Regions from separate parts of the Kitasatospora sp. NPDC001603 genome, predicted to be linked through region 1. Evidence: riboswitches for the same ligand, from Rfam matches in the RefSeq annotation. Region 1 holds a riboswitch; each other region holds the start of a gene.
The links. A riboswitch is a leader RNA that binds a small molecule or an ion and turns the genes downstream of it on or off. The one in region 1 is predicted to bind cyclic di-AMP.
Positions count from the first base shown of each region.

Region 1 (2,193 bases):
ACGTGGTAGACGCCCGAGTCCTGGCCGTTGTTGGACCAGAACAGCAGGTCGCCGGCCTTGAGGGCGTCCAGCGAGACGTGGGTGCTGGCGGCGGCCTGGTCGGCGGCGACCCGCGGGACGGAGACGCCCGCGGCGCGCAGCGCGGCCTGGGTCAGGCCGGAGCAGTCCCAACCGCCGTTGCCGGTACCGCCGTAGACGTAGGCCTGGCCGACCTTCGACTGGGCGAAGGAGACCGCGGCGGCCATGCTGCCGGTGGCGGCCTGGGCCGGCGCCTCGGCCGACGCCTGGGCGGCGGGCTTGGCGGCCGGAGCCTGGGTCTGCGCGGCCGGCTTGGTGGCGGTCGCGGTGGAGCCGTCGGCCTTGCCGGTGGCGCCCGAGGAGCGGTTGAACCAGTCGAAGCCCTGGCCGGACTCGTCCGAGGCCCGGGTCTTCGCGCGGTCGCCCAGGCTCAGGTGCTGGCCCGGGTAGATGACGTGCGGGCCGTCGCCGAGGGTGCCGCGGTTGAGCTCGTAGAGCCGCTCCCAGCCGCCCTGGACGTTGTTCTTGTCGGCGATCGAGGAGAGCCAGTCGCCCGCGACCACGGTGTAGTCGGAGGAGGCCTGCGTGTCCTGGCGGTACTGCTGCCAGTTCCGGCCCTGCGACTGCTGGGCGGAGTCGGCGGCGGCCGGGGTCTCGGCGGCCTTCGGGGCGGCCTTGGGCGCGGCCGGCTTGGCGGCGGGGGCGGGGGTCTGCGCCGGGGCCGGGGCGGCCTTCGGGGCGGCCGGCTTGGCGGCGGTCGCGGTGTCGACGGCGGCCGGGGTGCCGCCCTTGGTCAGACCGGCCTGGACGGAGCAGACGGGCCAGGCGCCGGGGCCCTGGACGGCGAGCACCTTCTCGGCGACCGCGATCTGCTGGTCCTTGGTGGCGAGGTCGGCACGCGCGGCGTAGCTGGTGCCGCCGAACGCCGCCCAGGTGGAGTTGGTGAACTGGAGGCCGCCGTAGAAGCCGTTGCCGGTGTTGATGCTCCAGTTGCCGGTGCTCTCGCACTGGGCGACCTTGTCCCAGGTGGCGACCGAGGCGGCCGAGGCGGAGCCGGCGGTGAGGCAGGGGATGGTGAGGCCGATACCGACGACGCCGAGGGTGGCGATCGCTCGGCGGGTGCGGCCGGACAGGCGGGTGCCGTTGGTGGGCAGCATGGTGACGCGGTCCTCTCCCACGCCTGCGAGGTGAGCTGTCGGATTCGGGCTGGAGTTGCCCGGCCGCGCTGTGGACGCGGCTTCACCCCTAGCCCCGAACCGGTACGAACCGGTCCCGGGCGACTTACCTGTGGTTCCCCCGCTCCTGCCGTGGTGCGTTCTGCGCTGCCAGCGCACCCGACGGCAGGACTCGGCGTTGCGGGTGGGCTGGGTCCGTGTGGCCACGAACGGGGAGCACGTTAAGCAGACTTAAGTTCAAACCGCAAACATGTGTGACGGCCATCACAGTTTATGAAGAGCGTGCTAAATGGCTGTCCACCATGATCAGAAATGACCGATTTCGAGCAACGCCCGTCGGAGTAACGGCAACTGCCTATGCTTCAGGGCATCAGGACCGACGCGGCCGTCTGGGGGGAGGGCTTCGCAGCGATGGTCATGGACGAGGGTCCGGAGGCCGGTGCGCCGGCCGAGCGGCCGCGTGGAACGCACCGCCGGGCAAAACACCGCAGAGCGGACATCCCGCCGGCCGAGCCCCGAACTCCCCTGCCCCGGCGGACGATGCTGCGCTGGCTCGCCGTCGGCACGGTCTTCGCGGCGGTCGGCGGCGAGGAGGCACTGCGGCGCTCCCTGGACGGCCGCTCCTCGCCCGTCGCCGCCGCGGAGGGCTCCGCCACGGGGCCGGGAGCGGACCCGGCCGCGGGGCACGGGCACGGCGCCGCGTCGCCCCCCGGGACGCCCGGGGGTGCCACCGAGGGCGCCCCCGCCGGGGGCACGGCCGCGCCCGGGCAGCCCACCGCCGGAGCCGCCCCCGCACCCACCCCCGACCAGGGCGGCCGCCCCTGGTCGGACCCGGCCGGCTGGGGCGGCCGGGTCCCCGGACCGCAGAGTGCCGTCCGGATCACCGACCGGGTGCTGCTCGACGCCGACGCCGCGATCGGCTCGCTGCTGGTCGAGCCGGGCGGTGCGCTCACCTTCGCCGCCGACCGCAGCCTCACCCTCGCCGCCGCGGGCAACGTCG
Region 1 covers NZ_JBEPAA010000096.1:16,873-19,065, reverse strand. Annotated here, with positions in the region: gene ABT263_RS34650 (transglycosylase family protein) at 1-1,196, opposite strand, end outside; cyclic di-AMP (ydaO/yuaA leader) riboswitch at 1,183-1,307, opposite strand; gene ABT263_RS34645 (hypothetical protein) at 1,734-2,193, shown strand, end outside.

Region 2 (2,193 bases), on a different contig from region 1:
TCCGGGACGTGCCGGGAGGCCACCGCGACCACCAGGGCGGCGAGCGGGACGTTCAACAGGAAGATCCACCGCCAGCCGGGGCCGTCCACCAGCCAGCCGCCGAGGAACGGGCCGATCGCGGCGGACACCCCGCCGAGGCCGGACCAGAGGCCGACCGCTGCCGAGCGGTCGTCAGGGTGGAACACCGCCTGGAGCATCGCCAGCGAGCCGGGGGTGAGCAGCGCCCCGCCGACGCCCTGCACCGCGCGGGCGGCGACCAGCACCTCGATGGTGGGGGCCGCGGCGCAGGCCGCCGAGGCGGCGGCGAACCAGAGCACGCCGATCAGGAAGACGCGGCGCCGGCCGTAGCGGTCACCGAGCGCGCCGCCGAGCAGGATCAGGCCGGCCAGGGTGAGCAGATAGGCGTTGAGCGTCCACTGCAGGGCGGCGAGCGGAGCGCCGAGATCGGTGCCGATCCGGGGCAGTGCGACGTTGACGACGGTGCCGTCGAGCATCGCCATGCTGGAGCCGAGCACCGTCGCCAGTAGTACCCAGCGGCCCTGCGCGGTGCCCAGGCGCAGGGTGCCGGCCTCGGAGGTGGCCACCGCCTGATCGTGCGCCCCGGGAGGCGACGTGACAAGGGTCACCGGGGGTGTGTCGGCGGATGGCTTTCCGTAGGTGATCGCATGCGTACGGACACCGAAATCGGCGGAGCGTCGTGGATCAGTGGCACGCGGTGAATCGATTGTGCACATACTGTGCAGCCGATCATTCGGAGTGTCACGGCCTTCCCGGTAGTGGTTGTCGATTCAAGAGATCGACATTGCTTCGCCCGGGCGGATGAGTTTTAGTTCAGCGACCGCCCGGCATTGGACCGGGTGGCCACCGGGTGGAACGCCTAGTCCTGCCGCTGCCCGGTGGTACGAACCGAACTCTGTACGGCAGGAGCGGGGGACCCAAAGGTAAGTCGCCGGACCGGAATTCACGGTCCGGCTTGGGGTGAAGCCGCGCTATGCGGCCGGGCAACTCCAGCCCGAACCCGACAGCTCACCTCGCAGGCGTCGGAGAGGACAGTTCGCCATGCCCGCACAGGCTCGTCGTATCACCCTGCCCCGCGCCGCCCGCATCGGCATCGCCACCGCCGTGACCGGCGCCGCTTTCGCCCTCCCGCTGGTGACCACCATCAGCGCCCAGGCCCACACCGCCCCGGCCGCCAAGCCCGCGCAGACCTCCACCTGGACCGGCGCCACCAGCGTCGACGCCGCGCCGGCCGCTGCCGCGCAGCCGGCCGCCGAGGCCGCCAAGCCGGCCGCCGCGCCGGCCGAGGAGAGCTACAAGGTCGTCGGCGGGGACACCCTGTCGAAGATCGCCGACGCCAAGCAGGTCGAGGGTGGCTGGAAGGCCCTCTACGACCACAACCGCTCGGTCGTCGGTGCCAACCCGAACCTCATCTTCCCGGGTCAGCAGCTCGCGCTGGGTGCCAAGGCCGCCGCCGCTCCGGCCGCCGCCGAGGCCGCCAAGCCCGCCGCCCCGGCCGCCAAGCCGCAGGTCTCGCAGGACGCGCAGAAGCCGGCCGCCCAGCACGCCGCCCCGAAGCCGGTCCAGGCCGCCAAGCCCGCCGCTCCGGCCGCGAAGCCGGCGGCCCCCGCCGCCAAGCCGGCCGCTCCGGCCGCTCCCGCGGCGCCGGCCGCCGCGGCCAGCACCTCGGGCTTCGTCGCCCCCCTCGCCAACCCGAAGCTCGGCACCGCCTACGGCGTGGCCGGCTCGATGTGGGCCTCCGGTCACCACACCGGTGCCGACTTCGTCGCCTCCACCGGCACCCCGCTGCGCGCCGTCGGCGCCGGCACCGTGGTGAAGGCCGGCAACGGCGGCGCCTACGGCAACGAGGTCGAGATCAAGCTCGCTGACGGCCACTACGCCGAGTACGCGCACCTGTCCTCGATCGGTGTGAAGATCGGTCAGACCGTCACCGCCGGCCAGCAGATCGGCCTCTCGGGTGCCACCGGCAACGTGACCGGCCCGCACCTGCACTTCGAGATCCGCACCGGCTCGGAGTACGGCTCGGACATCGACCCGATCGCCTACCTGCGGGCGCACGGCGTCTCCCTCTGACCTGAGGTCGGACTTCCGCTGGGTGCGGGGCGTACGACCTCCCGGGATGGTCATGTCGGGTGACCGCTCGACCGGGTGATCGCCGCACCGTCAGCGGATCAT
Region 2 covers NZ_JBEPAA010000030.1:61,444-63,636, reverse strand. Annotated here, with positions in the region: gene ABT263_RS20130 (MFS transporter) at 1-584, opposite strand, end outside; cyclic di-AMP (ydaO/yuaA leader) riboswitch at 895-1,055, shown strand; gene ABT263_RS20125 (M23 family metallopeptidase) at 1,060-2,091, shown strand.
Region 2: another riboswitch for cyclic di-AMP. It lies ahead of ABT263_RS20125 (M23 family metallopeptidase); the one in region 1 lies ahead of ABT263_RS34650 (transglycosylase family protein).

Region 3 (2,193 bases), on a different contig from region 1:
TGGCCTGCTTGCGGCCCGGCGTGCGCATCGCGGCGACCAGTCCGTCCACGTAGGCGTCGAAGTCGGCCGGCTTGGGACCGGGGTACGCCATCTTGCGGTGGTAGAGGCCCCAGAACGCGGGCGAGTGCACCAGCAGGACGCCCATCACGCCGAACATCGCGCGCTGCAGCGCGTTCGGCGGCGGGTTCTCGACGAAGGCGTCCACCAGGACGATCCCGGCCACCCGCTCCGGCGCGTCCCCGGCCACCTTGACCACCGTCGCACCGGCGTAGGAGTTGCCGACCAGCGTGGCGCGGTCGATGCCGAGGTGGTCCAGCAGGGCGAGGACGTCGGTGGCGATCGCGGCCGGCGTGTAGTCGTCCCAGGCGATCGAGGACTCGCCGAACCCGCGCAGGTCTAGGGTGATCACCCGGTGGCCCGCGGCCACCAGCAGCGGGCGCAGGTGCCGGTACGCGGCACGGCTGTCGAGCATCCCGGGGAGCAGGACGAGGGGGGCGCCGTCGCCCTGCTCGGTGTCGTCGAAGGCCAGCCGGCCGCCGGGGAGGTCGAGGTACTGGGTGCTGGGGGTGAAGGTGCCGGGCATGGGGGCCTCCTCGGTCCGCGGGGACGGGCTGTCGGCGTTGCGCCGATAGCCATAAAGCTAAGGCTAATAGCCTTAGCCGTCAAGCCCTCGACCCGGCCGGACCCCGGGGTGGCCCCGGTGCCGCGGCTCAGACCCCCTCCACCTTGAACGGGTCGTGCTCGGCGAGCAGCTTCTCCAGCCGCGCCTGGTCCACCCGGGTGACGATCTCGTTGGTCTCCTGCCGGTCCCGGATCACCTTGGCCAGGGTGAAGGCGGAGGTGACGGTGTAGAGCAGGCCGACCGCGAGGAAGGCGCGGGTCCAGCCGCCGACCGGCAGATAGGCGATGCCGACGGCGAGGGCGCTGCCGGAGAGGGCGAAGGAGAGGACGGCCTGGAGGTGGTACGCGGCCGTGGTGCGTGACTGCATCGGTGCGTTCATGGCGCCAGGATGGCCGCGCCGGGAGCGCCGCACATGAGTAGGAGTACTCAAGTGGGGGGCCGTTCGTTGACGTCCCCTCACGTTCGGTAGTGTCAGGTGCCGTCGATCCGCCCAAATCGCCCATCAGGTCACGTACCGTCCGGGTAGTATCCGGCTGTCCCGAACGGACGGCTTGGAATCAGAGGCTCCTAGGATTAACGTTTGATAACGCAGCGCGGTTCGTAACGCCGTACCCAGACGGCACCGTGCGCCGTCGCCTAATCCCGCCGGCCGGCCTCCGGGCAGGCCAGGGAGCCGGGGAACCATGTTCCTTGGGGTGAATCGGCCGGGCCCAGGCCCAGCCGTAGGAGACCTTCCTGCTCCGAACCCGTCAGCTAACCCGGTAGGCGCGAAGGAAGGAAAGGAGCGCGCCTCCGTGGCGTCGTCGCACTCTCCGGCACACCTGCCCGGCTCCCCCGCCGGCACCCAGCTGCTCGACCACCCCTGGCCGCCCGCCCACCCGGGCGAGTTCGGCGGGTCCGGCGTCGAGACCGGGCCGCAGGCCCCCGACAGCAACCGGCACCGGATGCCCCGTCAGACCCGCGGCACCGCCCCGCTGCTCGGCGTCACCGCCGTGGCCGCCACCCTCGGTGCGACCGGCTTCGCCTCCGCCACCCCGGCCGCCGCCCCCGCCGTCGAGGTCCCGGACGAGACCCCGGTCGCGCTCGCCGCGGACCCGGGCCTCGCGCTCGCCGCCCGGATCCAGCAGCAGGCGGACAGCCAGCGCACCGCCGCCGAGGAGGGCGCCCGCCTGCAGGCCGCCAAGGAGGCCGAGGTCAAGCGCGCGGCCCAGCAGCAGGAGGCCAAGCGGGCCGCGGAGGAGGCCGAGAAGGCCAAGCTCGCCGCCATCGAGCTGCCGGTGCGCGACTACCACCTCTCGGCCCACTACGGCCAGAGCGCCTCCTACTGGGCCCACCTGCACACCGGCCTGGACTTCGCCGCCGACACCGGCACCCCGGTCTACGCGGTCGGCCAGGGCACCATCACCTCGGCCGGCTGGGCCGGGTCGTACGGCTACCGGATCGTCGAGACGCTGCCCGACGGCACCGAGATCTGGTACTGCCACCTCTCCTCGATCATCAAGGGCTCCGGCAAGGTCGTCCCCGGCCAGCAGCTCGGCAAGGTGGGGGCCACCGGCAACGTCACCGGCCCG
Region 3 covers NZ_JBEPAA010000023.1:24,695-26,887, reverse strand. Annotated here, with positions in the region: gene ABT263_RS16815 (alpha/beta fold hydrolase) at 1-583, opposite strand, end outside; gene ABT263_RS16810 (YiaA/YiaB family inner membrane protein) at 711-1,001, opposite strand; cyclic di-AMP (ydaO/yuaA leader) riboswitch at 1,246-1,404, shown strand; gene ABT263_RS16805 (M23 family metallopeptidase) at 1,417-2,193, shown strand, end outside.
Region 3: another riboswitch for cyclic di-AMP. It lies ahead of ABT263_RS16805 (M23 family metallopeptidase); the one in region 1 lies ahead of ABT263_RS34650 (transglycosylase family protein).

Region 4 (2,193 bases), on a different contig from region 1:
GTCAGCACCAGCGCACGGGCGAACGCGCCCGGCAGGGGGGAACGGCGGTGCACGGCCATACGACGGTAACTCCGATCCTGCGACCCGGCCCCGCCGCCGCACCGGTGCGGGCGGCTGTCGAGCGGGAGTCCGGTGGCAGACGTTAGCGAGTCCGGGCGAGCGAGTCCAAACCCCTCCCAACCCGAATATTTGACCCGCAATCGGACATCAGCACGGTCCGGCACGAAAGCCGCAGGCCCGGCCTCCCGCGAGGGGAGACCGGGCCTGCGGGAGCAGACGTCGGATCAGACGCGCACGATGGCCGAGATCGGCAGCATGCTGGCGGTCTCGTACCGGACGTTCGCGCCGGGCTTCGGCGCATGGATGACCTGGCCGCCACCGACGTAGAGCGCGACGTGGCTGCGGTCCGCACGGTAGATGATCAGGTCGCCGGGCTGGGCGTTGGCGATGTTGGTGCCCACGTTGGTACCGGCGGTGGCCTGGGACTGCGAGGTGCGCGGCAGCGACACGTCCGCCTGGGCGTAGGCCCAGCTGGTCAGGCCGGAGCAGTCGAAGGAGCTCGGACCGGCCGCGCCGTAGACGTACGGGGCGCCCAGCTTGCTCTCCGCGGCGGCGATCGCGGCGGCGGCGCGCGAGCCGTTGGCGGCGGGCGCGGACGGCGCGGCGGCGGCGGGCTTGGCGGCCGGCGAGGACGGGGCGGGCAGCTGGTCGCGGGTGTTGTCGCGGGAGGCGCGGTCGGCGTCCGCCTTGGCCTTGGCCTCGGCCTTGGCGGCGTCCGCCTTGGCCTTCGCCTCGGCGGCGGCCTTCTCCTCGGCCGCGCGCATCGCCTGGCGCTCCTGCTCGGACAGCGAGTTGTACAGGTCCTGGGCCTTGGCCAGCTTGCCCTGGACCTCCTCCTTGGAGGCCTTCAGCTGCTGGGTGGTGGCTTCGAGCTCGCCGAGCTTGCCCTGGGCCTCGTTGCGGTCCTGGTCGAGCCTGCGCTGCTGCTCCTGGAGGTCCTTCAGCGCACCGGACTGCGTGCTGCCGGCCTGGTTGATGGCACCGGCCTGGCTGAGGAAGCTGTCCGGGCTGGACGAGAGCATCAGCTGCACGGTCGGCGATATGCCGCCGTTGCGGTACTGCTCGCCGGCGATCTCGGCGAGACCGCCCTGGGCCTCGGTCACCGCGGCCTGCTGACGGGCCACCTTGTCCTGCAGCTCACCGACCTGCTTCTGCAGCTCCTGCTGCTTGGCCTGGGCGCCGTTGAGCTTCTCGGTGGCCTGCTCGGCCTGCTCGTTGAGCTGGTCGATCTGCTCCTTGACCTGATCCTTGGTCGGCGTCGGGTCGGCGTGGGCGCCGGACTGCGCGGAGAGCGCGACCGCCGCGGCGGCGACACCGGTCAGAATCGAGACCCGGGCACGGCCGGCGGGCTTGGGACGACGATGGGACGCCACGAAGGCGGACTCCTTCTTCCTACGTCCGCCTACCGGGTGAGCTGACGGGTTCGGGCCGGAAGCGTGCCCCACGACGCCTCACCGACCGCACGGCGGTCGACCTGGCGCCGATTCACCCCGGAGGAACATGGTTCCCCGGCTCCGTTCCACAGCGCCCCCGACTACTGGACTCCCCGTCGGGCAGATGCTCTGCCCCGCTGCTTCACGAACTCGGCGGTAAACCTCCGCCGCCACCCCTGCTGGGTGATCGACTGTGCGGTGGTTCGAGGCATGACCCTAGTAACAGAACCGTGATCCGTTCAAATCCTTGTCAGAAAAATGCCGGAAGAATATCCAAGTTCATTTGTGAATATGACCGGGTGTGATCACGCGCCCACATGGAGCTGATCGTTTGTCATGATGCGGCCGCAGACACCGACGCCACCCCCGGTTCAGGGGGTGGCGCGGATCACAGGGCCGGATCCCGGCCCGTGGGCATGTCGGTGCGTCAGACCCGGCGGATCGCGTTGATCGGCATCGCGTCGGCCTTCATCACCTTCACCACGTCACCGGTGTGCGGCGCGTGGACCACCATCCCGTTGCCGATGTACATCCCGACGTGGCTGCGGTCCGGGCGGTAGATGATGAGGTCGCCCGGCTGGGCGTCGGCCAGCGAGGCCACCTTCGAGCCGTAGTTGGCCTGCGCCTGCGAGGTGCGCGGCAGCGAGACGCCGGCCTTCGCGTACGACCAGACCATCAGACCGGAGCAGTCGAAGGAGTT
Region 4 covers NZ_JBEPAA010000003.1:127,601-129,793, reverse strand. Annotated here, with positions in the region: gene ABT263_RS03480 (C40 family peptidase) at 1-59, opposite strand, end outside; gene ABT263_RS03475 (C40 family peptidase) at 285-1,433, opposite strand; cyclic di-AMP (ydaO/yuaA leader) riboswitch at 1,444-1,597, opposite strand; gene ABT263_RS03470 (C40 family peptidase) at 1,921-2,193, opposite strand, start outside.
Region 4: another riboswitch for cyclic di-AMP. It lies ahead of ABT263_RS03475 (C40 family peptidase); the one in region 1 lies ahead of ABT263_RS34650 (transglycosylase family protein).